One region of the Citrobacter sp. U14242 genome, then DNA from elsewhere that is predicted to be linked to it. Evidence: riboswitches for the same ligand, from Rfam matches in the RefSeq annotation. Region 1 holds a riboswitch; each other region holds the start of a gene.
The links. Region 1 has a riboswitch for cobalamin ahead of ACLJXE_RS11015 (ABC transporter substrate-binding protein). Riboswitches for the same ligand answer to the same signal wherever they lie in the genome.

Region 1 (10,391 bases):
CGGCTCATAAACCATCGGGCCGCCTGTACCGCGGTTTTTCATCAGCACTTCGTAGGTTTGTGCAAAAGCTGTCGAGGTGAAGGCTAACAGGCATAAGATTTGCAAAATTTGCTTAACACGTTTCATTGCGGTTCCTTTCGGTGTTTACGCGGGGCGTTGGTAACGGATAAAACAGTTCGCTTCGTCGGGGGCGTGTTCGACAATCGCGTCGATCCCAAACCAGCTATTAAGATTTTCACGGGTAAAAATGGCGGCAGGACGTCCCTGCATCGCCAGCTGTCCGGCCTTCATCACCATGATGCGATCGCAGAACATCGCCGCATGATTCAGGTCGTGTAGGGCGGCGATGACGGTGAGTTTTTCACGTTTAACCAGATTGAGCAGGCCAATCTGATGCTGGATATCAAGATGGTTTGTCGGCTCATCCATCAGCAGTACCTGCGGCTGTTGTGCCAGCGCTCTGGCGATGTGCAGACGTTGACGCTCTCCGCCGGAGAAGGTATGCCAGCAGCGATGCTGCATGTTTTGTAGGGAGACTTTCTCCAGCATCGTCTGCACAATGTCGTCGTCTTTCCTCGACCACGGCGACAGCAGGCTCAGCCATGGCGTGCGACCAAGCGAAACCGCCTGAATGGCGGTGAGACGCTCGCTGGTTTCAGCCTGTTGTTCAACCAGTGCCACCTTTTGCGCCAGATGGCGGCGTGAATAGCGACGAATATCCTGATGATTTAGCGTGACGTGCCCGGAAGAGGGTTTCAGTAAACCTGCCAGGAGCGAAATCAGCGACGTTTTCCCGGAACCATTGGGGCCGATAATGCCGACAAACTCGCCGCGCGATACCTGAAAAGAGACATCATTGACGATGGCTTTGCCTTTGACCTCCCAGTAGAGATGCTGGGCGTTTATCACAGGATTAGCGGTCATTTCCCCGGATTCCCTCGTATCAAAATGATGGCAAATGCCGGTGCGCCGACCAGTGCGGTAATCACGCCGATCGGCAGGACCTGTCCTGGAAGTAAGGTGCGTGAAATAACATCCGCGACGATAAGGAAAATGGCGCCAATAAGTGCGCTGACGGGCAGTAGGCGATGGTGCTGATTTCCCACCAGTAATCGCGCAGCATGGGGAATGACCAGTCCGACAAAGCCAATGGCGCCGACGATTGACACCATGATGGCCGTCATCCCTGTCACGGTGGCAATCAGTACGCCACGGGTGCGTTTAACGGGAATGCCCAGCGATGCCGCCGATTCCGCGCCAAACGAGAAAGCATCCAGATGGCGGGCGTAGCAAAAGCAAACGACAATGCCAATCAGCGCAGTAGGGATTGCCAGCACGACATCCGGCCAGCGTACCCCGCTGAGATTGCCCAGCAGCCAGAACATGATGCCCCGAGCCTGTTCGGCATTGGCTGAACGCGTAATGATGAGTGAGGTAATGGCATTGAACAACTGCGAACTGGCAATCCCGGCGAGAATGATTTGCGTGGTGGCCGAGCCGCTTTTGCCCCTTGCCGCCATCGCCAATAGCGCGACAAACAGAAATGCCGTCAGCGCGCCAATAAACGCGCCAAGCGACATGGAAATGATCCCTGCGCCAAGTCCGGTCAGGGCGATGAGCACCGCACCCGTTGAGGCTCCGGCAGAAATACCCAGCAGGTAAGGTTCGGCCAGCGCATTGCGCAGCAGCGACTGGAGAACCACGCCTGAAATCGCCAGACAGGCTCCGCAGCAGGCGGAAACCAGCGCACGGGTCAGGCGGTAGTTCCAGATAATCCCGGCATCAAGCGCATCTACCGCATACTGTGTATCAAACAAGCGGTTTGCCAGCGTATGGCTGACATGTTGCCACGGGATAACCGTCTCACCGATTGAAATGCCCGCCAGAAGGACGCCGCACATCACCATGCTGACCCACAGCGTGTGGAATAGCGTCCGGCTGGCAAGCTGGCTCATGGCATGACGCGTCCTGCGTAATTCGCTCATTGTTTACGACTTCCCGGAGTACGAAAAGGCGCTATGCCCGCATAAGGCATAACGCGCGACGAGAGTTAGTGAGTCGTCTGAGGGTGCGCCAGGCCATATTGCACCAGCGCATCGGCGAGTTTTTCCAGCCCGTCAATGGTTCTGATACCCGCGTTCATGGTCTGCACGTCGATTACCGGCAGGTGGTTTTCTTTCACTGCCGGGATCAGCCGGGTAACAGGATCGGACGTGAGGTATTCCATTTTGACTTTCCAGTCATCGGCCGGGAAGCGGCGACGGCCCATCTCGCCGAGGACGATGACCGATGGGTTGGCTTTGGCAATGGTTTCCCAACCTACTGTTGGCCACTCCTCGGCAGAATCAATGACATTTTTCACCCCAAGAGATTGCGCTATCCACGCCGCGGGGCCAAATTTCCCGGCGACATAGGGATCAAGCTGCAGGTCAGCGCTGGAGAACCAAAAGACGGCAGATACCGGGTTGTCCATACCGGCAATTTTAGCTTTCGCGGCGGCTTCACGTGCTTTCAGGCTGGCAATCAGTTCATCGCCTTTGTCCTGTACATCAAAAATTTTCGCCAGGTCAGCAATTTCCTGATAGACCATGGCAATATCAAACATGCTCTTACGCACGCCGTCACCGCCGTCTTCGTTGTCTTTGGCGCAATCGGCCGGGGCGGTATAAACCGGAACGTGTAATTCGCTAAATTGTTCGTAAGAGGCAACTGTGCCCGCAGGGCCAATCTGCCATTCAAACTGACTGGCCACCAGATCCGGTTTTTTCGCAATAATCCCTTCGAAACTCGGGATGTTTTGCGCAATGACCGCAATCTTGTCATTCGCCGCTTTGTACTGTTCAGATACCGGGCTAAACCACAGTGATGTCCCAACAACACGATCGGCCAGACCCAGGGAATAGAGAATTTCAGTACTGTTTTGTCCAACGGTAGTCACGCGTTTTGGCGCATGATTAAAGGTAATATCCCTGCCACAGTTTTTGATCGTTAGTGGATATTCTGTTTTAGCCGCAGAAGCCATATTGCTGGTCAGGAAGAGTGCTGCGCCAGTCAGTGCCAGAAGTGAAAGTTTGCAATAAGCAGAAGTTATTTTTGCGTGCATTAGCGTTGTCCCGTTCATGCCAGAATCTGAACGTCTGGTCATGGTTCATTTCGTTCCATAAATTCGGGACAGGCACATGACGATAGATGACATCTAATCGTGAACGGCGGGCAAGATAATATGAATATAAAACATATTGTTGCCAATTTGTTCAGAAATTATATTATTCATTCGTCAAATAAATCACCCCATGGACCATCCCGTCCACTCAATGTATACAACCTTGACAGCAGGTCTCCTGGCTCGCGGCAATCTGAATATCGGCCTTCCCATAAATGCGTTCTTTACAGTGACCTGTCGTGGATAATCCACGACACAGTGATATTCAGTTTCCGCTTACAGTTGCGGGGGCAGCTATGGCATAAGATTAAAATAATCCGCACCATATTCCGTTTCAAAATGATAAATAGATTCTGAAATACTGTCGGTGGGGACTCTATCGGTATCGAATAGCCCCGTCAACCGCTTGAATAAGTAGGGGTGATGCCACTTTCAGTTTTTAATTCAATGAAATCAATCTGTTGCTTTTGTACTTATGACATTAATTATGTGAAAAGCACAAATGTCGATAAACTAAATGAGAATTGTTTGATGTTGATCAATTAATGTTTTCTTTGCCGAACTGAGCACGATTAATAACGAATTTTATCGTGATATTTAATTATTTGCGCGATGTCACATTTTTATTGATATTTTTCCATGTGCACGATTTGCTGTTCGCCACCTTCATCAAAATAGACGGTAAAGTGATTTCGCAACCAAAATTGATAGCCACCAGGTAAAAAATGGTGGGTGTGCAGATAGCGTGTTTTATATTGTTGTCGGTCACAAAATTGTTCCGCCAGCAGGACAAGTTGGCTGCCTATGCCTTGCCGACGATATTCCTGTGCGACATAGCAGCGACAAATTTCTGCGGTTGAGGATAATTGATAGCGTCCACGCAGTGCCGGTATTCGGTCATCGTACTGGCAGACCGCCAGCGTAGCGATAAGTTGCTGTCGGTTATTCCATGCGCCGAGCAACAGATTTCGCGGCTGATGGAGGTAGTGTGAGCGCAGATTTAATACATCTGCATGCGGTTCAGGTTCCGGTCGGTTAGCGTTAAAATAGAGATTTAAATGGTGGATAATAAACGACTGAACGGCCGAAATATCAGCCTCAGTTATTTCACGGAATATAAATGCAGTATCAGCGTTCATCGTTGCAGATATCATCAGAACCAGGGAAACTGGATAATAGCAACTCAGACACGTTTACAGAAGAGAAGTGTTACCGGCAAGCCTTCGCAAGCCGGTAACATAGTATGATTAAATATCTGCCAGTGCGGCATCGCGGTTCGGGAAGAACGTCAGACGACCAGGGATGGGTTGGATACCCGCGCGCGCCATGGTGCGTAGCGGCTGGAACTCCAGGTTACTGATACGCAACTCACAACCTTCCGGCAGGCGTTTAACAAAACGCTGGAAGGCGTCCAGACCGCCTGCATCCAGTACCGGTACTGCGTCCCATTTCAGTACCACAATGCGTTTTCCTTCGAGGCGAGATTCGAGATCGGTAAAGAGTCCCTCTGCTGCGGCAAAGAAAAGTGGGCCAATAACGCGCAGTACCAGTACATCGTCTGGTACGTCTACGTTGACCGGTGCCAGACGCGTCATGCGCGCAATACGGCGCATAAACAGCAGGGAGGCAAGTACGATACCGACACTGATAGCGATAACCATATCGAACAGCACCGTCAAAGACATACACATCAGCATGACGATGATGTCGTCTTTCGGCGCGTGGCGCAGCAGATCCACAACTTTATGTGCTTCACTCATGTTCCACGCCACCATCAACAGCAGGGCAGCCATTGCCGAAAGGGGTAGCCAGGAGAGCAACGGGGCCAGCACCAGCAGTGCAAGGATCACCAGAATCGCGTGAATGACCGCAGAAATTGGCGACGTTGCGCCGGCACGAACGTTAGCCGCTGAACGGGCAATCGCGGCGGTGGCGGTAATACCACCAAAGAACGGGGCGACAATATTACCCAGGCCCTGACCAATCAGTTCACTATTGGCTTTATGCTTCGTCCCTGTCATTCCATCGAGCACGACGGCACACAGCAGGGATTCAATCGCCCCCAGCATCGCCATCGAGAAGGCGGCAGGTAGCAGCGCCTGTAATGAGCTCCAGCTTAGCGTAAAGTTTGATTCTGGCATATTCCACGGTAATACCAGTTGGGGTAGCAACTGCGGAATACCGTTACCTTGCGAACCATCGGCCAGTATGTAGTGAAACTGGGAACCGATAGTAGCGACATGCCCACCGCTCAGGTTAACAATACCCATTACCGCACAGCCTGCCAGCAGCGCCGGAAGGTGGCCAGGCAGACGGATCCCCAGCCGTGGCCAGAAAATCAGGATCCCCAGCGTGACTACGCCAATGGCGGCGTCGCCGAAGTTGATGGTTGGCAATGCCATAAACAGTGCACCGACCTTCTGCAGGTAGTGCTCCGGGACATGGGCCATCTGTAAACCAAGAAAATCTTTAATCTGCATGGTACCGATGGTAATACCAATACCCGATGTAAAGCCTAACGTGACTGACACGGGAATATATTCGATCAGGCGGCCAAAGCGAGCGAGGCCGAAAAGGATCAGGAATATCCCGGACATTAGCGTGGCGACCAGCAGGCCTGCCAGCCCAAACTGTTGCGATACCGGATACAAAATCACCACGAAGGCGGCGGTAGGGCCTGATACGCTAAAGCGTGAGCCCCCGGTGAGGGCGATAACAATCCCAGCCACGGCCGAGGTGTACAGGCCGTACTGTGGTGCAACGCCACTACCGATTGCCAGTGCCATTGCCAGCGGAATCGCAATGATCCCAACGGTTATCCCGGCGATCAGATCACGTGTAAAACGTGAGGCGGTATACTTTTCTTTCCAACAAGCGTCGATGAGGGCGCGGAAAGGCATCACATGTGAGGAAAATAATTTATTCACAATAATGTTTCATCCATGAGCGCATCATCTGTCAACTAAATGGCAGGTGAAGGAGGCATAAGTCATACAAATAAGTGTTACAGATAAAAAAACCCGCCGCAGCGGGTTTTTGAGCCGGGCTCGATTAATGCTCGAACATGGCAGAGATGGATTCTTCGTTGCTGATACGACGAATCGCTTCGGCCAGCATACCCGACAGGGTCAACGTACGCACGTTCGGCAGTGCTTTGATTTCGTCGGTCAGTGGAATGGTGTCACAGACAACGACTTCATCAATTACTGAGTTGCGCAGGTTGTTTGCCGCATTACCTGAGAAGATCGGGTGAGTTGCATAAGCAAATACGCGTTTGGCACCACGTTCTTTCAGCGCTTCAGCTGCTTTACACAGCGTACCGCCAGTATCGATCATGTCATCAACCAGCACGCAGTCACGACCTGCAACGTCACCAATGATGTGCATCACCTGAGAAACGTTCGCACGTGGGCGACGTTTATCGATGATAGCCATATCGGTATCGTTCAGCAGCTTAGCGATAGCGCGGGCACGCACGACGCCACCGATGTCCGGAGAAACCACAATCGGGTTGTCCAGATTCAGCTGCAGCATGTCTTCTAACAGAATCGGGCTACCGAATACGTTATCAACCGGCACATCAAAGAATCCCTGGATCTGTTCAGCATGCAGGTCAACGGTGAGGACGCGGTCAACGCCAACGCTGGACAGGAAGTCCGCGACGACTTTAGCGGTAATCGGTACACGAGCAGAACGTACGCGACGATCCTGACGTGCATAGCCGAAGTAAGGGATAACGGCGGTGATACGGCCTGCGGAAGCACGGCGCAGCGCATCAACCATAACGACCAATTCCATCAGGTTGTCGTTAGTAGGGGCACAAGTGGACTGGATGATGAAAATATCACCACCGCGTACATTTTCATTAATTTGTACGCTGACTTCGCCGTCGCTAAAGCGACCTACAGCGGCGTCGCCGAGTGAAGTGTACAGGCGGTTGGCAATACGTTGTGCTAGTTCCGGGGTGGCGTTACCAGCAAAAAGCTTCATATCAGGCACGAGAAGAACCTCAGGCATGCGTCCATTGGTGGAAAGAATCTGCCGAAAACTGTGCGGGCCAGGCAGTATCCTCTCCAGGCGGTGTATTAAAGAGCGCGATGCAACGTCTGGAACGGGGTGACGTTGTCACCGCAACTCAGCTTGCCCGGCTTACTCGTCATCATTCACGTTTCATGTGCGCTGGCATCAATTTCTCACACCAGTCACATACTTTTGTACGTGTCTGGCGATTCGTCATCTCGCCATCTTCCTGAAACCCAAATGATTTAGAGTAGCGCTCTGTGCAATGGGGAGAGGTTGACACCTTTCGCCACAAAGCCTTTGAGCCAATCCGGGGCTTGCTCAAGCACCTGGCGAGCACGGGACTCAGTGTCAAATTCAGCAAAGACACAAGCCCCTGTACCAGTCAGGCGCGACGGCGCGTATTCTAACAGCCAGGAAAGCGCCGCATCAACCTCGCGAAAACGTTTTCTTGCGATAACCTCGCAATCATTGCCGAATTCACATTTTAGTAACGTTTCTATTGACCTTTTTGGCGTGTTACGGGGGAGGTCAGGATCTTTAAAAATCACCGGCGTTGGAATGCTGACTCCTGGATGAGCGATCAGGTACCACTTTTCTGCTGGATTGACCGGCGTCAGGACTTCTCCTACGCCTTCAGCAAAGGCTGCGTGACCGCGTACGAATACCGGTACGTCGGCACCCAGCGTTAAGCCCATTACCGCCAGTTCATCTACAGACAACCCACACTGCCATAGATGATTCAGTGCCACTAAAACGGTGGCGGCATTCGATGAGCCACCGCCCAGACCACCGCCCATCGGCAGACGTTTGTGAATGCTGATGTCTGCGCCACTGCCGGTTGGCAGGCGACCGCGTTCCGCGGCGGTTTTCATGAGCAAGCGTGCGGCGCGCACAATCAGGTTGTCTTCATGCTCAACGCCATCCACTGGCGTTAACAGGCGAATTTGACCGTCGCTGCGTACGTTGATACTAATCTCATCGCCATAATCGAGAAACTGGAACAGTGTTTGTAGCGTGTGATAACCATCCGCACGTTGTCCGGTGATGTATAAAAACAGATTCAGTTTCGCCGGGGAGGGCCAGTGGGTCATCATTTCACAATCCAGTTATCCATTTTCAGCTTAATGCGCTGGTCGCCGTCGGACAGCTCCATATTTGCAGGCATCGCCGGCTGTGTTTTGCTGTCGTAGGCGCTGTACACGACTTTCCAGTTTTTACCGTCTTTACTGTAATTCACTTCGCTCAGGCGGTATTGATCGTCGAGTTTGTAATCTGTTGCATCGCCAGGCAAGCCAAGGATCCACTGGCGCAGGCTGTTCAGCGGGATGGGCATCCCGGTCAGTTTGCCGATCATTTCTTCAGCGTCGTCAGCGGTGTAGTGCTTCCCTTTGTTGTCGACGAGTTCCACGTTGCCCGGTTGCGCGTTCAGTTCCAGTTCAGTACTACCCAACGGATTGGTCAGCAGAAGACGGTAGCGATCCTGGCCAGTTTGCTGCCAGAAAAAGCGGGCATACACTTTTTGCTGGTCAGAAATATAGGCAAACGCACCGCGTGTCTGATATTGGTTCAGGGCGCGCACTTCCTGCTGGTGCTGGCGCCACTGTGGAGAGTCGGGGCTTTTGCCGGGGCCTTTCGGCGCGTTGAGCGCACAAGCGGTGAGAACCAGGCTTGCCAGTGGCAACAGACGGATCAGGCGAAAATCAGGCAGAGTCATAATGATGACAAATCCTTGTAATACGGTGCATTAATTGCCTGATGGCGCGGCGCTTATCAGGCCTACAAACTGAATCCGCAGGTCGGAAAAGACGCGTTTTGCCATCCGGCAAAATCATGCCAGCGGTTGCAGTTATAACCCTTAATGCTAGCGCCGACCGTGAATATCGTCTACGGTCACGTTATCTTAATTTAAACCGTAAGCTATTACTCCAAAAGGGGGCAGTCTCTTTTATTGGCCGCACGCATCCTGTATGATGCACGCAGTCTAACCTTATCAACGCTGGTACTATTCCCGCACACATGACCCTTTTAGCGCTTGGTATTAACCATAAAACGGCACCTGTATCGCTGCGAGAACGCGTAACGTTTTCGCCGGACACGCTCGATCAGGCGCTGGACAGCCTGCTTGCGCAGCCAATGGTGCAGGGCGGGGTAGTGCTGTCGACGTGTAACCGCACAGAGCTGTATCTCAGCGTAGAAGAGCAGGATAACCTGCAGGAAGCGCTGATTCGCTGGCTGTGTGAGTACCACAATCTGAACGAAGAAGACCTGCGCAGTAGCCTCTACTGGCATCAGGACAACGATGCTGTCAGCCATCTGATGCGCGTTGCCAGTGGTCTGGATTCACTGGTGCTCGGCGAGCCACAAATTTTGGGGCAGGTGAAAAAAGCGTTTGCGGACTCGCAAAAAGGCCACCTGAACGCCAGTGCGCTGGAACGTATGTTCCAGAAATCATTCTCCGTTGCGAAACGTGTACGCACAGAAACGGATATCGGCGCCAGCGCGGTGTCAGTTGCCTTTGCTGCCTGTACGCTGGCGCGTCAGATCTTTGAATCCCTTTCCACGGTAACCGTGTTGTTAGTGGGTGCCGGCGAGACCATCGAGCTGGTGGCGAGACATCTGCGTGAGCACAAAGTGAAGAAGATGATCATCGCTAACCGCACACGTGAGCGTGCGCAGGTGCTGGCCGATGAAGTCGGCGCCGAGGTGATTTCTCTGAGCGATATTGATGCCCGCTTACAGGATGCCGATATTATTATCAGTTCTACCGCCAGCCCGCTGCCGATAATCGGCAAGGGGATGGTTGAACGTGCGCTAAAAAATCGCCGTAATCAGCCTATGCTGTTGGTTGATATTGCGGTACCGCGCGACGTTGAACCGGAAGTGGGCAAACTGTCCAACGCCTATCTGTATAGTGTTGACGACCTGCAAAGCATCATTTCGCATAACCTGGCGCAGCGCAAAGCGGCCGCCGTGGAAGCGGAAACCATCGTTGCGCAGGAAACCAGCGAGTTTATGGCCTGGCTGCGAGCACAAAGCGCAAGCGAGACCATCCGCGATTATCGCAGTCAGTCTGAACAAATCCGTGATGAACTGACCGCCAAAGCGTTGGCTGCTCTGGAACAGGGCGGTGATGCGCAAGCCATTATGCAGGACCTGGCGTGGAAGCTGACTAACCGCCTGATCCACGCACCAACTAAATCACTTC
Region 2 (10,391 bases), on a different contig from region 1:
ATAAATTGTTAAAGAGCAGTTGCGACGCGCTTTAGCGCTCTGTCGCGAGGTCCCGTATATTACGTTTTCCTCATTCAGAGTCAAGCATTTATTTTTGCTTTTCTCTACGAGATTCTTAGTAGAACTCCGCTGACCCGGCGGCGTGTAATCCGTTGTTCCGTGTCAGTGGAGGCGCATTATAGGGAGTTATTTCAGGCTGACAAGGGGAAATTTAAAATAATTTTCCGAGTGCGTACTTTTTCACCAAAACAGACTAAATCGCCAGTTTTTCGAGCGTTTTGAAGCCATAGCGCTGCAACACTGGCAATAATTGTTCAGCCTCTGTGGTCATGGCCGTGCAGAATGCCACATTCTCATCGGCTGATTTTGCATCTGGCGCTTCGTGTTCTAATAGCCAGGCCGTTCGACGCGCAATCGCTGCACCGGAATCCACCAGTCGCGTCCCTTCCGGGAGGACTTGTAATAGCTCTTCCTGTAATAGAGGGAAATGGGTGCATCCAAGGACCACCGTATCAGGGGGTTCCGACATCCGCAGCCACGGTCGCAGAATACGGCGCAGTTCTTCCAGCGAGACGGGCTCACCGTGCAGCTTCGCTTCTGCCAGTTCCACCAACTCAGCGGATCCCAACATCGCTATCTGACACTCGTTAGCAAACCGTGCTATCAATTCGTGTGTGTACGAGCGTTTCACCGTCGCGCGCGTCGCCAGCAGTCCTACAATACCATTCGCCGTGAGGCGCGCCGCGGGTTTAATCGCGGGCACCACACCGACAACCGGAAAAGCGAACTTTTCACGTAATGCGGGGAGTGACACCGTGCTGGCGGTATTGCATGCGATAACCGCAAGTGCGAGGGGGTAGCGTTGCTGAACTGCGGTAACAATCTCAACAACACGCTCCACAATAAACTCTTCGCTTTTCTCACCATAAGGAAAGGCGACGTTATCGAAAGCATATATATAGTGGAGATCCGGCAGGAGATTCCGGATCTCATTGTAGACCGACAACCCACCGACGCCGGAATCAAACACCAGCACGGTGGGACGTGAATCAGAAGGTGTAGCTGCCAGACAAGGTGTATTCCCGTCCTGCAGTTGGGTAGCCATAAACTGTCTCGTAATCTTTATCGAACAGGTTGGCGATTTTACCACGAACTGTCAGCTGTGAGGTGATCGGATATGACACTGCCAGATCCCACAAACTCACACCGCCCATTTTTACCGGTTGATAAGTAACGTAGTCCGTATCGTATCGCGTCCCCAGATAGTGATATGTCAGGCCCCAGTCAAAATCATAGACCTGCCAGTCGAGTTGGTATTTCACCTGCTGTTTAGAACGCCGAGCCAATGGCTCGTTGGTAATCGCATTACGCGAATCCACGTAGTCGTAGCTAAGCGTATGCGCCAACGGCCCGGTGTCGAAGTTTGCAGTCGCTTCGATACCTTTAATACGCGCTTTGCCTTCGTTGTAGTACTTCTGAGTGTGGGTGTTGTAGTCGATCATGTCATCGATATCGTTGCGATACCCCGACACGCGCCAGTTAACACCTGATGTTAACCCTTCAAACGCCCCTTCCCACTGCTTACTCTCTTCGGGATCAAGGTTTGCATTGCCGTAATAGCCATGCAACTGACCCAGATTTGGCGCTTTGTAAGATGTGCCATAAGAGGCAATGAAACGATAGCCTTCGATAAACTCCCATCCGGCACTGGTTTGCCATGTACCATGACGACCAAACTCGGAGTTGTCATCACTACGTGCTGCACCTTCGAAGGTGAAGTCACCAAGCTGCTGCAATCCCGTTAAATAGAGTCCAGTATTACGTTGGTCGTAACCGTCCGTAACATACCCAGTGCCTGGCTCCGTAGTTTGCTTTTGCCAGTCCACACCTGCACCAATATTACCGTGGCCAACAACTATGCTGTTTGACCACTGAACATTATATTGCTTCATATCATCCAGCGTGGCCGAGGAATCATAGCGGCCATAGTTCGGATCATAGTTGTAGTCTTTACTGTGGCTGTAGCTCGAAACCAGTTGTGACTGAATAAGCTCGCCATTAAAACGTAACCCAGCGTCCCAGCTCTGGCTATAAAGCTGTCGGGTATCCAGTAGAGCCGAGCCAGGAGAATAATACGAGTCATAATCTGTGCGGTTATCATAACCATAACCACGAACGAACCCGCTCCATGTCTCGGAGAAGTTGTGCTCCAGTGCGCCATACAGCGTCTTGCTTAAGAAACCGTCTTTATCCGGTTGAGCCTGTGCGCCAGTGCTACCGTAGGCCACGACATCGAAGCCTTTGGTGTAGGCATAATCGCCCATCAACGTGACACGCGTATTTTCGCCAAGCTGTTGTTGGGTTGAGATATCGTAATTCTGATACCCATTGCTTCCCACGCCAGCGGTCAATTCCGTCCCTGGTTTTTCACGCGTAGTAATGATATTCACCACGCCGCCAATCGCATCCGAACCATATATAGCGGAACGCGGCCCGCGGATATACTCAATACGTTGCACCAGCGATACCGGGAACTGGCTAAGATCGGCTGAGCCGCTAACTCCCGCTAAATTAAGACGCACACCATCTATCAAAACCAGAACATGGCTGGCGTTAGTGCCGCGAATAAAAATAGACGAGTTTTGCCCCATGCCGCCACTTTGTGCGATATCAACACCAGGCAAACGACGCAGTACATCGTTTACCGAGGTAGATTGCCAGCGATCGATGTCCTGACGTGTAACGACGGTGATGGGTGCAAGTACTGCACTTAGAGGCTGCTGAAAACGGTTGGCAGTAACGACGAGAGTATCTGGGCTAGCATCCTGCGCCCAACCAGAAGATGCCGCAACGGAAAGCGCCGTCAACAGCAACGATTTTTTAATCATTGTAAAGCATCCACAATATAAGAAGGATGCCGCAGGTCCACCGATAGTACGCGATAGTGAAAACCAGATGCGACGTTAGCCGGCAGGTCTTCGGGCTTGGAAGGTTATTCTGGATACCGAATAAAAAGAAATGAAGACTTCCCACCCACAGGCAGTGTCTGCTTTACGCTCTCATTTCACCTTTCCTTACCGCTGCGCGTCAGCTCCAGATTCACACTGGATTCCCTTTTAACTCACAGGACCGGAAAACGGATGCTACAGTTTGTTACAACCTACTGTCCAGACCGGATATCACAATATCGTAAATCATCAATAACTGGACATCTGATGAGCAATCCCTACAATCCCCGCGTACTTTTATTTTTCAGGACGCATCATGACCCCCGAACACCTTCCGACAGAACAGTACGACGCACAGCTAGCTGAAAAAGTGGTGCGTCTGCAGAACTTAATGACGCCATTTTTTACAAAGGCTCCGGAAGTGTTCCGCTCACCGGTTAGCCATTACCGTATGCGTGCCGAGTTCCGTCTGTGGCATGACGGGGACGACCTGTACCACATCATGTTCGACAGCCAAACGAAAAACCGTATTCGTGTCGACAGCTTTCCGGCGGCCAGTGAGCTTATCAATACGCTGATGACGGCAATGATTGAAGGTGTACGCAACAACCACGTCCTGCGTCACAAACTGTTCCAGATCGATTACCTTACCACCCTGAGCGATCAGGCAGTGATATCCATGCTGTACCATAAAAAACTGGATAATGAGTGGCGCCAGGAAGCCGAAGCGCTGCGGGATGCGCTACGGGCGCAAAACCTGAATGTGCACCTGATCGGCCGGGCGACCAAAACTAAAATCGAGTTGGATCAGGATTATATCGACGAACGTTTACCTGTCGCGGGCAAAGAGATTATCTACCGCCAGGTTGAGAACAGTTTCACGCAACCGAATGCTGCGATGAACATTCAGATGCTGGAATGGGCGATTGATGTCACCAAAGGTTCAAAGGGCGATCTGCTGGAGCTGTACTGCGGTAATGGCAACTTTTCATTAGCGCTGGCGCAGAACTTCAACCGCGTACTGGCCACCGAAATCGCCAAGCCGTCCGTTGCTGCAGCCCAGTACAACATCGCAGCTAACCATATTGATAATGTACAAATTATCCGTATGGCAGCCGAAGAGTTTACGCAGGCAATGAACGGTGTTCGCGAATTCAACCGTTTGCAGGGCATCGATCTGAAGAGTTACCAGTGTGAAACCATTTTCGTTGACCCACCGCGCAGCGGACTGGACAGCGAAACGGAGAAAATGGTGCAGGCGTATCCGCGGATTCTGTACATCTCCTGCAACCCGGAGACGCTGTGTAAGAACCTGGAAACATTAATCCAGACGCATACTGTCTCACGTCTGGCGCTGTTCGATCAGTTCCCGTATACGCACCATATGGAGTGCGGCGTATTACTGACCGCGAAATAACTTTTTGTAGACCGGATAGGCGGTTACGCTGCCATCCGGCGCTGTGCCGGGCGCGCTTTGCTTGCCCGGCCTACAAATCTTATTCCGCGATTTCCTGCTTACGGTTACGCACTTTAAAGCCGATCCAGAACACCAGAATCACCGACAGTACCGCCGGGAAGAAGTTAGAGCCAATATCCGGATATTCAGCACGTACAACGGTGCTGTACAGCAGAACACCGAGAATAAAACAGGCTGCAGCCAGGCCCGGTAGCCCCACAGGCATGGTGCGATTCTGGTAACGTTGATGCAGACAATAAACCGTCAACACCAGCGAAATAATCGGGAATACAGAGAATGGCACAATGGAGCTAAACAGCGCCGCGAATGTGCCATTGATCGATAAGCCGGCAACCAGCGCCAGCAGCAGCGTACCTTTATCTTGACCTGACTGTTTCATTGCTCGTCCTTCTCGTTACTCGGAGTGGTGCGTCATCTTCTCTTGTTCACGGCGGTACCAGTAAAATGCGCCTTTTGCGATCATGCGCAGTTGCAATACCAACCGCTCTTCCAGTTGCCGACGCTGTTCAGCGCCAACATCCAGTGCTTCTGCCCCGGCACTGAACACAATCGTTACCATGGCTTCGGCTTGCGCTTCAGTAAACGCGCGAGGCATATGGTTTTCGAGTTCCAGATAGTCCGCAAGTTCCGCAATGAAGTGCTGAATTTCACGCGCAACCGCTGCACGAAACGCTGCAGAGGTGCCCGAACGCTCGCGCAATAATAAACGGAAGGCGTTGGGATTGTTGCCGATGAACTCCATAAATGTTGAGACCGAGGTACGGATCACACTACCGCCTTTGGCGATACGCTGACGTGCCTGACGCATCAACTGGCGCAGCATCAGACCACTCTCATCCACCATCGTCAGGCCGAGCTCATCCACATCGCGGAAATGGCGATAAAACGAGGTTGGCGCAATGCCCGCTTCACGAGCAACTTCTCGTAAACTTAGGCTGGCAAAACTACGCTCAGCGCTGAGTTGACTAAATGCGGCTTCGACCAGCGAACGCCGGGTTTTCTCTTTTTGTTGCGCTCTAACGCCCATCACGATGTCTGAATCCTTCCACATACCTTGCTGGCACTATACCAGAGATTAGGCGGTTGGCATGGCTTTGTGAATGATTGTTTACGCGCAGTTTGTGCTTCGACTTCGCAAAAAAGCACAACGATAATTGGGTTATCCCAACAACGATGTTACTATTCTGTTGCTTTTATGTATAAGAACAGGTAAGCCTGACCATGTCACATTCCTACGATTACGATGCAATAGTAATAGGTTCCGGTCCCGGCGGCGAAGGCGCTGCGATGGGTCTGGTTAAGCAAGGAGCGCGCGTCGCGGTTATTGAGCGCTATCATAACGTCGGCGGAGGCTGTACCCATTGGGGCACAATCCCGTCGAAAGCGCTCCGCCACGCAGTCAGCCGTATTATCGAATTCAATCAGAACCCACTTTACAGCGACCATTCCCGACTTCTTCGTTCTTCTTTCGCCGATATTCTCAACCATGCTGATAACGTCATTAATCAGCAAACGCGTATGCGGCAAGGTTTTTACGAACGTAACCACTGTGAAATTCTGCAGGGAAATGCCCGTTTCGTTGACGAACACACCATTGCTCTGGAATGTCACGACGGTACAGTGGAAACACTCACCGCAGATAAGTTTGTGATTGCCTGCGGCTCGCGCCCCTACCACCCGACTGACGTCGATTTTTCGCACCCGCGCGTTTACGACAGTGATTCTATCCTCAGCCTGCATCACGAACCTCGTCATGTTCTTATTTATGGCGCAGGCGTGATTGGCTGCGAATATGCATCGATCTTCAGAGGGATGGACGTAAAAGTTGATTTAATCAACACCCGCGATCGTCTGCTGGCATTCCTCGATCAGGAGATGTCCGATTCGCTCTCTTATCACTTCTGGAACAGTGGCGTGGTTATTCGCCATAACGAAGAGTATGAGCAGATTGAAGGCTGCGATGACGGCGTCATCATGCACCTGAAATCCGGTAAAAAACTGAAAGCCGATTGCCTGCTATACGCCAACGGTCGTACCGGTAACACCGATTCGTTAGCGCTGGAGAATATTGGTCTGAAAACGGACAGTCGCGGGCAGCTAAAAGTAAATAGCATGTATCAGACCGCACTGCCGCATGTGTATGCCGTTGGCGATGTGATCGGTTACCCAAGCCTGGCCTCCGCAGCCTACGATCAGGGACGTATCGCCGCTCAGGCACTGGTTAAAGGTGAAGCTACCGCGCACCTGATCGAAGATATTCCGACCGGAATTTATACCATTCCTGAAATCAGCTCCGTCGGTAAAACCGAACAGCAGCTAACGGCAATGAAAGTCCCATACGAAGTCGGTCGCGCCCAGTTTAAACATCTGGCTCGCGCACAAATCGTCGGGATGAGTGTCGGAACGCTGAAGATTTTGTTCCATCGCGAAACCAAAGAGATTTTGGGGATCCATTGCTTTGGGGAACGCGCAGCCGAAATTATTCATATCGGTCAGGCGATCATGGAGCAAAAAGGTGGTGGTAACACCATCGAGTACTTCGTTAACACCACCTTTAACTACCCAACCATGGCAGAAGCCTATCGGGTAGCCGCGCTAAACGGCTTAAACCGCCTGTTTTAACGCGTTGTCGAAATGGCCATCCATTGCCCCACGGATGGCCTCTGCCAGCTGTTCATAACGGCTGCGTAACGGCGAACCCGGACGGTACACCAGGCCAATAGTACGGCGCGGTTCCGGCTTAATGCACGGCAGATAGACCACACCATCACGCTTACGCTCTGGCGGAACGGCTAGTGCAGGCAGTAAGGTAATGCCACTACCTGCCGCAACCATATTGCGCAGCGTTTCCAGACTGGTTGCCCGGAAATGGGTGTCTTCATCAGCACCTGCTTCAAAGCAGAAGCCCATCGCCTGATCGCGCAGACAGTGCCCATCTTCCAGCATCAGCAGTTTTTCACCTGCTAAATCTGACATCGGCACACAGTCACGGTTTGCCCATGGGTGATCTTCATAGATCGCCAGCATCATAGGCTCATCAAACAGCGGCACTTCAATGAACGCCTCACTTTCCTTGACCAACGCCAGGATTACGCAGTCGAGCTTACCGCTATCCAGTTGCGCCAGCAGCTGATGCGTCTGCGCTTCATGCAGGTACATTTCCAGTTTCGGGAAGGTCTGGTGCAACATAGGGATAATATGCGGCAACAGGTATGGCCCCACTGTCGGGATCAAACCAATGTGCAGCGGGCCAGACATTGTCTCGCCTTGTTGACTTGCCATTTCCTTGAGCACTTTGACCTCGCGCAGCACGGTACGCGCCTGATCCACCAGCAGTAAACCTGCCTGAGTGAACAGTACTTTACGACTCGTACGCTCCAGCAGCATAACGCCAAGCTCATCTTCCAGTTTGCGGATTTGTCCGCTAAGCGTTGGCTGGCTGACGTGGCAGGAGTCCGCCGCTCGCCGGAAGTGACGATGCTCGGCTAGCGCCACCAGGTATTCAAGATCACGAATATTCATTATTCATCCTCCATCGCCACGATAGTTCATGGCGATAGGTAGCATAGCAACGAACGATTATCCCTATCAAGCTTTCTGTTTAATAATGCACCACAGAAACGGAACGGTACCCTTTAACCCTTGAAGCGCCTGTCCGTTCTCATACTCGAAATAACTAAAGCCAACGTGAACATTTGCGGACCTCTGGTCCGCTTTTTTTTTGCGTAAAAAAGCCCGGCTTAATACCAGGCTGGATGGATACAACTATGTGCTGTTGTTACGTTGCTACCGTGCTCAGTGCATCAGCGACACGTTTGAACCGTTCGAATCGGCTCCGCAACATACGGTGTTTCGCCGCATCCGGCTCCAGGCGAATCACTGGCGGCAGGGCCGCTTTAATCGCCTGTTCAAAACCTGAATAATCACCGGTTCCCACGGCAGCACACATTGCAGCCGCCCGGCAACCGGACTGTTCAATATCAACAATCTCAATCGGCAAATTACTGGCATCGCAAAACATTTGCATCCAAATACGCGAATGCGTTGGCCCCCCGGTAAAACGAATTGATTCCGTGCCGTCACAGAGCTGCAACAATTTGTCCTGATGCAATAAATGCGAAAAAACGACACCCTGATAGATTGCGTAAACCATATCCGCAACATCGTGATGGCCTCCTAACCCGAGAAATCCACCACTCAATGAATCGCAGTAGTTTGAACCGTACAACCAGGGGAAAAATAGAATACAGTCCTGTTTCTCGTAGCCACGAGCCGCCCATTGGTTGAGCGTGTCATGATCGTCCAGTAAATCGGGGAAAAAACGATCAATAAACCAGGTCAAATTACTGGCAGAAGTAGGGCTTCCTTCATGGGCAAAGTATTGCCCAGGGATACTGAATTTCCCCCACACATACGGATATTCTGCCGGAATGATGTTATCAAAAACGCGGGTGGCAATAGACCATGTTCCAGCAACAGCGCTGAGTTGCGTATTGTCATACACTCCGGAGGTCATTGCTGCGCCAACAACATCAAAGACGCCGCCAAAGACCGGCGTTCCCGGTTTTAATCCACACAATACGGCAGCGTCTGTCGTAACGACTCCTGCCAGATCGGCGGAGCCGATCACCTTAGGCATACACCCCATCATCTCTTCAATGCCAAATAGCGAGAACAATTCAGGATCGAATTCATTACGTTGCAGATTGAATAACTGGCTACCCGAAATATTGGTTTCTTCACAGGTAAATTCAGCTGTAAGGCAGTAACGTATGTAATCGTGAGCCATCAAAACATAGCCCGTGCGTGCGTAATTCTCTGGCTCATGCTGCTTCAGCCACCCCAACAACGCGACCGGATGAGAAGGCCATAGTTGTTGGAAACTGCGTGGATAAGCCAAACGATCGATATCCTGCGCCTTCCAGGCAGTCACCAGGGGCTGGGCCCGAGAATCAGAGGACACAATACCATTGCGTACCGGGTGCCCTGACTTATCGACCAGATAAAGCCCCTTACCGTGTGAGGAAAAACCAATCCCGCGAATCTGTTCCGCTGAAAGATGGCTCTCTGTCAACGCTCGCCGGATAACTTCACAGGTTGTCATCCAGAGGTCTGTCATATCACGTTCACAAAACCCCGCCTGCGGACTCAATAATGGTAAGGTCTGGGCGGCCACAGTGATTTCCTTACCCTCGGCAGTGTAGAGCCCCACTTTGGTAACCGTGCCGCCCAAATCAATGCCCATATAGTAATGGTCCATCGTATTCTCCTTATCCGGCGATAAGCGACCGCTCGTCATACCATCCAGCCGCCTGCATCTTGCTCTCTATCCACTGGCGTGCGTGAATAATTTCCAGTAATGGCTCTGCAGATTTTTCCGTCCACATTTCTATCAAGAAGGTTCCCCGATAGTTAAGTTGGCGTAATATTTTGAATAATTTGATAAAATCTACGCAACCTTCACCAAAGGGAACATCGCGGAACTGCCCTGGGGAATCCGGTGTCACTGGAAATGTGTCTTTAAGATGGATTGCGGCAATCCGATCAATACCTTTTGCCAGTTCACTCTCCAACTCGTTGCCCCATGCAGTTAGATTGCCGACATCAGGATAAACGGCAAACCATGGAGAATTAATTTTGGCATCCAGCAATTTCCATTTACTGATGGAGTTAATAAAAGGTGTATCCATAATTTCCACAGCGCACATAACCTGTGCGGCCGCAGCTTGTTCAGCCGCCCAAGCCATCGCATCTTCAAACCAGGCAATAGTTTCATCATTTTGCGGCTCATAATAAACGTCATAACCGGCAAGCTGGATGGTTCTAATCCCCAGATCCTGCGCCAGTCGTAGCGCTTTTTGCATAATAATTCGCGCTTGCTGTCGGGTATCACTATCGCGACTGCCAAACGGAAAGCGTCGATGGGCAGAGAGGCACAAGGTTGGAATACGTACCCCTGTCTTCTG
Region 3 (10,391 bases), on a different contig from region 1:
GGTTGCTGTTCTTGGGGCATCTACCGGGCCGCTTACCGGATTCGCCATGAATCCGGCTCGTGATTTTGGACCTAAATTGTTCGCATGGATGGCGGGCTGGGGGGATGTCGCGATGACTGGGGGGCGTGATATTCCTTACTTTATTGTCCCGATCGTGGCACCTGTCATTGGTGCTTGTGCGGGGGCGGCAATTTATCGTTACTTTATTGGCAAAAACTTACCGTGTAATAGCTGTAAGCTTGAGGAAAAGGAGCGTTAGCTTCACGGAAAATGTTTATTTTTGAAATGTGATAACTGTTTTCGTGATCAGGTTTCCTGAACCGCTTAAAAAGTCTCCCAAGAATGGGAGACTTTTGTTATGTTCGAATACGCCTTTTATCATTGCTTTGGATAGCGAGATGAAAAGCGAGTGTAAATGATATGTTTTATTTATAACAATAAATTAACTGAGAGGTTTTATCATGATTTCTGCGAGCGCCCTGAACTCAGAACTCATTAATAAAATCGCACAGGATTTTGCGCAGGCCACCAGTCTGGCTGTTGTGGTTGTCAATATTCACGGTGATGAAATTTCTGAGCTTTTTAATTTCACTCCTTTTTGCCAGTTGATGCGCCAGCATCCTCAACATAGTACGCGATGTCGTATGAGCGATCGCTGTGGGGGGCTGGAAGCTTCAAAATCCGATCAACCCTGCATTTATCGCTGCCATGCCGGACTTACCGACTTCTCTATTCCGCTGGTCATTGCGGGACATCTGGTAGGGTTTGTCTTATGTGGTCAGGTGCGCTTAAGTAATGACGTGGGGCTGGTGGATATTCTGAACGTGGACGACCGTTGGCAAGCCGATCCCGAACTGGTGAGTGAATTTCGTAATGTACCGGAAATGGACTATTCGCGGGTTATTGCCTCAGCTGATTTGCTGAAGCTCATTGTAGAAAATTGTCTTAAAAAACAACTGAATTTCGTCGTAATCAAAGACAATCCGCAACAATCAGAGCCGGTGCGGGCTAATCGTAGTCCGAACCCTCATGACAGTAAAATGAAGAAAGCCTTGCGTTATATTGATGCGCATTTATCAGACGAGCTTCGTCTGGAGGATGTTGCCTCTCACGTTTATCTCAGTCCTTACTATTTCAGCAAATTGTTCAAAAAATATCAGGGGATAGGATTTAACGCATGGGTAAATCAACAGCGAATGGCGAGTGCCAAAGAGTTGCTTTGTCATAGCGACTGGAGCATTGCCAGTATTGCGCGAAATTTAGGCTTCTCACAAACCAGTTATTTTTGCAAAGTTTTCCGTCAAACGTACCAGGTTACGCCGCAGGCTTTCCGTCAGCAAATAAATGTCATCTCATCTGAAGATACAGCTTAAATAGCAATAATTTGCTATTGCCGATTTTTGATATCGTACGCTATGTCAGTCATTATAAAATGAAAAATAACTACAGCAGTCAATAAATTGTCATAGCGCAACAAAATAATAGTATTTGAGGGATAAACTGCACCAGTTTTTATTTTTGTGATGAGATACAGTGTCTGTGTGAAAGACTTTCTTTATTCTTTAATGACGCTTTCATTCAAAAAATGAACATGTGAATAAACGGGGTGAGGCCATAACATTGGTTGAATGTACCCGGCAAGATATTAATTTGAATTATTGTCATGAGGTCGTGAATTTGCCTCAAGACACAGAGCCAAATTAAATCGGCTCTTGAACTGACAGGTTTGCCACATTTGTGGTAGGGAAGGGGGTGAGAATCCCCCGCAGCCCCCGCTGCTGTGATGCTGACGACCCCGTATAGACCACTGATCGCAAGATTGGGAAGGGCGGGCGAGGACGACGCTAAGCCAGAAGACCTGCCTGTCGGTGACTACCAACAACTTCGGTGGGAAGTGGGTTGCGCAGATGCATACAGTCGAGAGACTGGGTATCTATACACCCCTACCACCCTGAACAGGATCAGGGTATGGCGGCCAGTTTTCACGCGTTTGTTCTTGCAGGTACCGGTAGCGGCTGTGGCAAAACCACGGTGACGCTGGGCTTGTTGAGCCTGATGAAAAAGCGCGGGTTACGCGTCCAGCCATGCAAAGTCGGTCCTGATTACCTTGATACCGGCTGGCACACCGCGGTGTGCGGCACGGCTTCCCGCAATCTTGATAGCTTCATGCTACCCACCTCTACACTGAATGCCTTATTTTGCGAGCAGATGCAGCACGCGGATATTGCCGTTATCGAAGGCGTTATGGGGTTGTATGACGGCTATGGAACGGACCCTGATTACTGCAGTACTGCGGCGATGGCGAAACAGTTGGGTTGCCCGGTCATCTTGCTGGTTGATGGCAAAGCGGTTTCCACTTCGATAGCTGCCACGGTGATGGGGTTTCAGCATTTTGATCCCAGTCTGAACATTGCAGGCGTGATTGTTAATCGGGTCAACAGCGAAACACATTACCAGCTACTCAAAGTTGCGATTGAGCGTTATTGCTCCGTGCCTGTATTGGGCTATGTTCCCCGCATGGAGGGCGTCGCACTCCCGGAGCGTCATCTGGGTCTGGTTACCGCTCGTGAGTCAGTTATCAACCAGCAGCCATGGCAGGATTTTGCCGCGACGCTGGAACAGACGCTGGATATCGACGCGCTGCTGAACTTAAGCATGTTAGACAACCTTCCTGTCGGTCAATGGCCCGCACTGCCTGCTGCAGACGCAGGTGCAGGATTAACGCTGGCCGTTGCTGATGACGAGGCGTTCAACTTTTATTACCCGGATAACATGACGTTACTGGCGCGTACGGGCCTCAATATTGTTCGTTTTAGCCCGCTGCATGATACCTGTTTACCAGACTGTCAGATGATTTGGTTAGGCGGTGGGTATCCGGAACTGCATGCTGCGGCCCTGGCCCGTAATGTCACCATGCTGGAGCAATTGCGAGCAGCGCATCAGCGTGGCGTCGCTATTTATGCTGAGTGTGGTGGTCTGATGTACCTCGGTAGCTCTCTGGAAGATAGCAATGGCGATATCTGGCCGATGGCGGACATCATTCCCGGCCACAGCAAAATGGGCAAACGGCTGACCCGGTTTGGCTACTGCGAGGCGCAAGCCACGCAGCAAACATTGCTGGCAACGGCCGGTGAAGTCCTGCGCGGACATGAATTCCACTATTCCGATTTTACCCCTGAAATCCCGGCAGTGATGAATTGCCGCAAGGTGCGTGATGGCAAAACGCTGCAGGCCTGGTCAGGCGGATGGCAGGTCGGAAATACCTTCGCCAGTTATCTGCACGTTCATTTTGCCCAGCGCCCCGAAATGCTCAATCACTGGCTGGCCGCTGCGAGGAACACGCTATGACGATACTTGCATGGTGCGTTGCCTGGCTGCTGGATTTTATCATCGGCGATCCGCAGAACTGGCCTCACCCGGTGCGCTGGATCGGCAACCTTATCTCCGCAATCCAGCGAGTCATTCGGCGTTATTGCCATAGTGATAGCACGCTGAGAATCGGTGGTGCCGTGATGTGGATCGTGGTGGTCGGTGTGACATGGGGCGTTTCCTGGGGGGTGTTGACGCTGGCGAGTTCTATTCACCCGTGGCTGGGATGGGGCGTAGAGGTGTGGATGATCTTTACCGTGCTGGCAGGGCGTTGTCTGGCGAATGCTGCGCTGGATGTCGAGCGTCCATTGCGTGCCAATAATCTTGCCGAAAGTCGGGAAAAACTCTCCTGGATTGTGGGACGTGATACCTCGCAGCTGCAACCAAAACAGATTAACCGCGCCGTGGTGGAAACTGTGGCGGAAAACACCGTTGACGGCATCATCGCGCCACTGTTCTTCCTCTTACTGGGTGGTGCGCCGCTGGCGATGGCCTACAAAGCGGTGAATACCCTCGATTCAATGGTGGGGTACAAACATGAAAAATACCGTGCTATCGGCATGGTTAGCGCCCGTCTGGACGATGTCGCTAATTTTATTCCGGCAAGACTGAGCTGGTTGCTGCTGGGTGTGGCGGCGTTTTTATGCCGCCAGGACGGCGCACGTGCTTTGCAGATTGGCTGGCGTGATCGCTACAACCATAGCAGCCCAAACTGCGCATGGTCGGAAGCTGCCGTGGCAGGGGCATTAGGTATTCGTCTGGGGGGGCCTAATGACTACTTCGGCGAGCGCGTTGAGAAACCGTGGATTGGCGATCAACAACGAGACATTTCTGTAGACGACATTTCCCAAACGATTCGATTGATGTGGGTAGCATCGACCCTGGCACTGGCGCTGTTTATTGCGCTGCGCTGGCTGTGGGTCGGTGTCGCCTGAGGACAACAAAATGCACTATATCCAGCAACCTCAAGCGATTGAGGCCAAAAGTTTCGACATCATTGGCGAGATTATCAGTGAAACTCGCCCGGATTATCAGTTTGCCAGTCCGTTGCATGAAGCCATCATCAAGCGGGTGATCCACACAACCGCGGATTTTGACTGGCTGGACATTCTGTGGTTTTCCAGCGGTGTACTGGAACAGTTTTGCGCTGCATTGAGTCGCCCGAGCGTGATTTATACCGATACCACGATGGCGCTTTCCGGGATCAACAAAACCCTGCTGGCAAAATTCGGTGGCGAATGCCGCTGTTACATCAGCGATCCACGTGTGGTACGGGCAGCAAAAGAACAGGGGATCACTCGTTCAATGGCTGCAGTCGACATTGCCGTGAAGGAAGAGGGCGAAAAACTGTTTGTCTTTGGCAACGCGCCAACCGCGTTGTTCCGACTGTTGGAACATGATGCAGCCGTCAGCGGTGTGGTTGGCGTACCGGTAGGATTTGTTGGCGCGGCGGAGTCGAAAGATGCACTGACACAAAGTCATCTGCCCGCCATTGCCGCATTAGGTCGCAAAGGTGGCAGCAACGTCGCTGCCGCTATCGTCAACGCCATGCTTTATCACATGCAGGGGGCGCGATGAGCGACCAGTCCTTCGATACGCCAGTGTGGCACAACGGTAAAGCGCTGCGTAAAGGGTACACCACGGGATCGTGTGCGACGGCGGCGGCAAAAGTCGCTGCGTTGATGGTGCTGCGCCAGCATCTGATCCATCAGGTTTCCATTGTGACGCCTTCCGGGGTGACGTTATGCCTGAACGTGGAGTCACCGCATATCGAAGGGCAGCAGGCGATTGCCGCCATCCGCAAAGACGGTGGTGATGACGTGGACGCCACGCATGGGATGCTGATCTTTGCCCGCGTGACGTTAGACGATAGCAAAGACATTGTCTTACAGGGCGGTGAGGGTGTTGGTACGGTGACCCGTAAAGGGATTGGTTTGCCGGTGGGCAGTTCGGCGATTAACCGGACACCTCGTCAGACCATTGAGTCCGCAGTACGTGAAGCGATTGGACCAAATCGCGGGGCAAAAATTGAGATTTTTGCGCCTGAAGGTGAAGAAAGGGCGCAAAAAACCTACAACTCGCGCCTGGGGATTCTGGGCGGTATTTCGATCATAGGTACCACGGGCATTGTTACGCCGATGTCGGAAGAGAGCTGGAAACGTTCGTTATCGCTGGAACTGGAGATCAAACGCGCGGCAGGGCTGGATCGCGTAGTGCTGGTACCGGGTAATCACGGCGAACGTTTTGTGCGTGAACAGATGGGGCTCGACACACAGGTTGTGGTCACTATGAGCAACTTTGTCGGTTACATGATTGAAGAAGCGGTGCGCCTGGGATTCCGCCAGATCGTGCTGGTGGGCCATCCCGGCAAACTTATCAAAATCGCGGCAGGGATCTTCCATACCCATAGTCATATTGCGGATGCCCGCATGGAAACGCTGGTCGCTCACCTCGCATTACTTGGCGCGCCGTTGGAACTGCTGACGCTGGTCAGCGACTGTGACACGACCGAAGCTGCGATGGAACATATCGAAGCATACGGTTTTCAACACATTTACAACCATTTGGCGAAGCGTATTTGTATGCGCGTCCTGCAAACCTTGCGTTTTACGAAAAATCCTCCGACCTGCGACGCCATCATGTTCTCTTTTGATAATCAGGTCCTCGGCAGCAATCGTCCGGTCGCGGAGATCGCAGAGGAGATGGAATGTTAACGGTTGTTGGGATGGGGCCCGCTGGGTTGCATTTGATGACGCCAGTGGCGCGCGACGCGGTTGCAATGGCCGATGTGCTGGTCGGTGGCAAGCGACATCTGCAGCAGTTCCCGGATTTTGCCGGTGAACGGTTTGCTCTTGGTGCCAATATTCCGGAGCTATTGAATTGGATCGGCGAACATCAGGAGCGAAATGTGGTGGTACTGGCCTCAGGTGACCCGCTGTTCTACGGCATTGGCACGCGGATGGTGGCGCATTTTGGTATTGAAAATGTGCGCATTATTCCTGGTATTAGCGCCGTTCAGTATCTGTGTGCGCAAGCGGGTATTGATATGAACGACATGTGGCTCACCAGTAGCCATGGTCGCAGTGTCTGTTTTGATGAACTGGCGCGACATAACAAGGTTGCGATGGTGACCGACGCGCTGTGTGGCCCGCGTGAAATTGCGCAGCAGTTGGTTGCCAGAGGCAAAGGACATCGCTGGATGGTGATTGGCGAAAACCTGGCGATGGACAATGAGCGTATCCACTGCCTGCCTGTGAGCAAAATTACAGCCGACTATGACATGAATGCAGTGGTGATCCTCGATGAAAGATGAGCTTTTTCTACGTGGAGAGAACGTGCCGATGACCAAAGAAGCGGTACGTGCACTCGCCCTCTCAAAACTTGAATTACACCGCGCCAGCCATCTGATTGATATCGGCGCGGGAACCGGCAGCGTGTCGATTGAGGCGGCGTTGCAATATCCAGGGCTGCGTATCACGGCGATCGAGCGTAATCCGGATGCGCTCAGATTGCTGGACGAAAACCGTCAGCATTTTGCCTGTGCAAACATCGATATTTTTCCAGGTATCGCGCCGATGACGATTGCGGAAAAAGCCGATGCCATTTTCATGGGCGGTAGCGGCGGCCATCTGACCGATCTGATCGACTGGTCAATGCGTCAGTTACATCCCGCAGGGCGACTGGTGATGACATTTATCCTTCAGGAAAACCTGAACACCGCTCTGGCTCATCTGGACCACCTTGGCATACAGGGTGTGGATTGCCTGCAACTGCAGGTTTCCTCACTTTCCAGGCTGGGTAGTGGTCACTATTTCAAACCGAATAACCCCGTATTTGTTATCGCCTGTCAGAAGGAAGGAACCCATGTCTGAGATTTTTGATCCCCGTAGTGTGTGGTTTGTTGGTGCAGGTCCTGGCGATCGTGAACTGATTACCCTCAAAGGTTACCGGTTGCTCCAGCAGGCACAGGTGGTTATCTATGCCGGATCGCTGATTAACACTGAATTACTGGAGTATTGCCCGGCCGGAGCGGAATGTCATGACAGCGCCGAACTGCATCTGGAGCAGATCCTTGATCTGATGGAAGCGGGTGTGAAAGCCGGTAAAACCGTCGTGCGTCTGCAAACCGGTGACGTTTCTTTGTATGGCTCTGTACGTGAACAAGGCGAAGAGCTGACCAAGCGAGGGATCGACTGGCAGGTGGTGCCTGGCGTTAGTGCGTTCCTGGGCGCGGCGGCAGAGTTGGGCGTCGAGTATACCGTACCGGAAGTGTCGCAGAGTCTAATCATTACCCGTCTGGAAGGTCGCACGCCGGTACCGGAACGTGAACAACTGGAGTCGTTTGCCAGTCACCAGACATCGATGGCGATTTATCTTTCCGTCCAACGCATCCACCGGGTTGCTGAGCGTCTGATTGAAGGCGGTTACCCGGCGGCCACGCCAGTGGCGGTTATCTACAAGGCAACCTGGCCGGAAAGCCAGACCGTGCGCGGTACCCTGGCAGATATTGGCGACAAAGTTCGCGACGCAGGGATCCGTAAAACGGCGCTCATTCTGGTCGGTAACTTCCTGGGCTCGGAGTATCACTACTCCAAACTCTATGCGGCGGATTTTAGCCATGAATACCGTAAAGCCTGAATCACTTGCGCTATTTTGCCTGACCCCCGGCGGCGTTGTGCTTGCTAAACGTCTGGCGGCGATGCTGCCGGTGACCTGTTTCACCAGTGAAAAACTGCTGGAGGAGGGGTTTATTCCTTTCGACAACGGTTTTGCTAACACTGCGCGCGATGCGTTTGCGAATTACTCAGCGCTGATTTTTATCGGTGCAACTGGCATTGCAGTGCGTGTGCTGGCTCCGCTGGTCAACGACAAATTTTGCGATCCGGCTGTGGTGGTCATTGATGAACGTGCCCAGCATGTCATTAGCCTGCTCTCCGGTCATGCGGGGGGGGCTAATGCACTGGCGCGTTATCTGGCGGGGATGTTGGGGGCCGACCCGGTCATTACCACCGCGACGGATGTTAACGATATGGCGGCGCTGGACACACTGGCGTTTCAGTTAAATGCCCGCATGAATGATTTCCGCTCGGCGGTCAAAATTGTTAACCAGATGCTGGTCAGCAACAAACGGGTTGGTCTGTGGTGGGACGACGAACTGGCACAGGACGTCAGCCATTGCGACCGCCGTGGATTTATCACGGTGACCGATCTCAATCAGCTTCCTGAACTGGATGCGCTGATTTGTATTACCTTGCGCAACAATCTGCCTGAGCTGCCAGTTTTGCACTGGAAGCTGGTACCGCAGCGAGTGGTTGCCGGAATTGGCTGTCGTCGGGATACGCCGTTCCCACTGTTAGCCGCGCTGCTGGCACGCCAACTCGAAGCCCAGCGCGTCGACCCGCTGGCGTTAAAAGCCATTGGCAGCATTACGCTGAAAAAAGACGAACAGGGGCTTATCCAGTTGGCCTCCTGTTGCCGCGTGCCTTTCGAAACCTTTACCGCTGACGCGCTGCGTGAGCATGAACACCGTTTTCCAGCCTCATCGTTTGTTCGCAAAACGGTGGGTACAGGAAGCGTTTCCGGTCCTGCAGCCTGGCTGCTGAGCCACGGACAACTGTTAGGCGAGACCCTGCGCGAACAGGGCGTCACGATCACTTTGGGAGTTTCACACTGATGTTAAGCGTAATTGGAATTGGCCCTGGCTCGCAGGCAATGATGACCATGGAAGCCGTTGAAGCTCTCCAGGCGGCAGAAATCATTGTTGGCTATAAAACCTACACCCATCTGGTAAAGGCGTTCACCGGCGATAAGCAGGTGATCAAAACCGGAATGTGTAAAGAGATTGAACGCTGCCAGGCCGCAATTGAACTGGCGCAAGCTGGCCACAACGTGGCGCTGATTAGCAGCGGCGACGCCGGGATTTACGGTATGGCTGGGTTGGTACTTGAGCTGGTCAGCAAGCAAAAACTGGATGTTGAGGTTCGGCTGATCCCAGGGATGACGGCAAGTATTGCCGCCGCATCATTGCTTGGCGCACCGCTGATGCACGATTTTTGCCATATCAGCCTGAGTGACCTGTTAACGCCGTGGCCGGTAATTGAAAAACGCATTATTGCCGCAGGTGAAGCTGACTTCGTTATCTGTTTCTACAACCCGCGCAGTCGCGGTCGTGAAGGACACCTGGCGCGTGCATTTGAACTGCTTTCCGCCAGCAAGAGCGCACAAACACCAGTAGGTATCGTGAAGTCGGCCGGTCGTAAAAAGCAGGAAAAATGGCTGACTACGCTCGGTGATATGGATTTTGAACCGGTGGATATGACCAGTCTGGTGATTGTCGGCAACAAAACCACCTATGTACAGGATGGGCTGATGATTACACCGCGGGGTTATGTGCTGTGAATTACGGTGAAGTGCTGGTTATGGGCGGCACCAGCGATGCACGCATGCTGTGCCAGCAACTTGATGCGGCAAATGTCGCTTACACCCTGTCGGTGGCGACGCCGACAGGTAAGCAACTGGCAGGTGACATCAAAGGTCAGGTTCGCTGCGGGCGTCTGGAGCGCGAACAAATGATTGCCTGGTTGCAGGAAAACCGGACGCGCTGGGTGATTGATGCTTCACATCCTTATGCCGAGGTGGTGAGCCGCAACATCATGAACGCCTGTGAAGCGGCCGGCGTGTTGTTGAGCCGCTATCAGCGACCTGAACAGTTGAGTGATTTAACTCACCCGCATCTGCACACCGTACAGAGTATCCAGCAAGCATGTGAAACAGCTCGTCGTTTTGGCGAACGCGTGTTGCTGACGACCGGCAGTAAAGATTTGGCTATCTGGCGTGCAGGTTTGCCGGAAAAAACGCTGCTGGCACGCGTACTGCCTGTGCCAGAGGTGATTCAACAGTGCGCGGATCTGGGCTTTGGCGTGGGCGAAATCTTCGCGCTGTGTGGGCCGTTTAGCGCCGAGTTCAATGCCGCGTTTTATCGCCAGTGTCGGGCGGATGTGATGATCACCAAAGCGTCAGGC

Region 2: it holds a riboswitch for cobalamin, as region 1 does, so the genes downstream of both, btuB (TonB-dependent vitamin B12 receptor BtuB) here and ACLJXE_RS11015 (ABC transporter substrate-binding protein) in region 1, are expected to answer to the same signal.
Region 3: it holds a riboswitch for cobalamin, as region 1 does, so the genes downstream of both, ACLJXE_RS17215 (cobyrinate a,c-diamide synthase) here and ACLJXE_RS11015 (ABC transporter substrate-binding protein) in region 1, are expected to answer to the same signal.

What each region holds. Positions count from the first base shown of each region.
Region 1 covers NZ_JBKGLW010000006.1:12,071-22,461, forward strand. Annotated here, with positions in the region: gene ACLJXE_RS11000 (pseudoazurin) at 1-126, opposite strand, end outside; gene ACLJXE_RS11005 (ABC transporter ATP-binding protein) at 145-924, opposite strand; gene ACLJXE_RS11010 (FecCD family ABC transporter permease) at 921-1,985, opposite strand; gene ACLJXE_RS11015 (ABC transporter substrate-binding protein) at 2,051-3,103, opposite strand; cobalamin riboswitch at 3,314-3,544, opposite strand; gene ACLJXE_RS11020 (GNAT family N-acetyltransferase) at 3,787-4,302, opposite strand; gene dauA (C4-dicarboxylic acid transporter DauA) at 4,411-6,090, opposite strand; gene prs (ribose-phosphate diphosphokinase) at 6,215-7,162, opposite strand; gene ispE (4-(cytidine 5'-diphospho)-2-C-methyl-D-erythritol kinase) at 7,429-8,280, opposite strand; gene lolB (lipoprotein insertase outer membrane protein LolB) at 8,277-8,900, opposite strand; gene hemA (glutamyl-tRNA reductase) at 9,203-10,391, shown strand, end outside.
Region 2 covers NZ_JBKGLW010000014.1:122,688-133,078, reverse strand. Annotated here, with positions in the region: gene murI (glutamate racemase) at 254-1,105, opposite strand; gene btuB (TonB-dependent vitamin B12 receptor BtuB) at 1,050-2,888, opposite strand; cobalamin riboswitch at 2,952-3,149, opposite strand; gene trmA (tRNA (uridine(54)-C5)-methyltransferase TrmA) at 3,265-4,365, shown strand; gene ACLJXE_RS21150 (YijD family membrane protein) at 4,445-4,804, opposite strand; gene fabR (HTH-type transcriptional repressor FabR) at 4,820-5,455, opposite strand; gene sthA (Si-specific NAD(P)(+) transhydrogenase) at 5,647-7,047, shown strand; gene oxyR (DNA-binding transcriptional regulator OxyR) at 7,030-7,947, opposite strand; gene ACLJXE_RS21130 (FGGY-family carbohydrate kinase) at 8,204-9,685, opposite strand; gene ACLJXE_RS21125 (L-ribulose-5-phosphate 3-epimerase) at 9,696-10,391, opposite strand, start outside.
Region 3 covers NZ_JBKGLW010000010.1:31,611-42,001, reverse strand. Annotated here, with positions in the region: gene pduF (propanediol diffusion facilitator PduF) at 1-259, shown strand, start outside; gene pocR (transcriptional regulator PocR) at 462-1,373, shown strand; cobalamin riboswitch at 1,706-1,881, shown strand; gene ACLJXE_RS17215 (cobyrinate a,c-diamide synthase) at 1,969-3,348, shown strand; gene cbiB (adenosylcobinamide-phosphate synthase CbiB) at 3,345-4,304, shown strand; gene ACLJXE_RS17205 (cobalt-precorrin-8 methylmutase) at 4,315-4,947, shown strand; gene cbiD (cobalt-precorrin-5B (C(1))-methyltransferase CbiD) at 4,944-6,083, shown strand; gene ACLJXE_RS17195 (cobalt-precorrin-7 (C(5))-methyltransferase) at 6,077-6,682, shown strand; gene ACLJXE_RS17190 (decarboxylating cobalt-precorrin-6B (C(15))-methyltransferase) at 6,672-7,241, shown strand; gene ACLJXE_RS17185 (cobalt-precorrin-4 methyltransferase) at 7,234-8,007, shown strand; gene cbiG (cobalt-precorrin 5A hydrolase) at 7,988-9,043, shown strand; gene ACLJXE_RS17175 (precorrin-3B C(17)-methyltransferase) at 9,043-9,768, shown strand; gene ACLJXE_RS17170 (cobalt-precorrin-6A reductase) at 9,765-10,391, shown strand, end outside.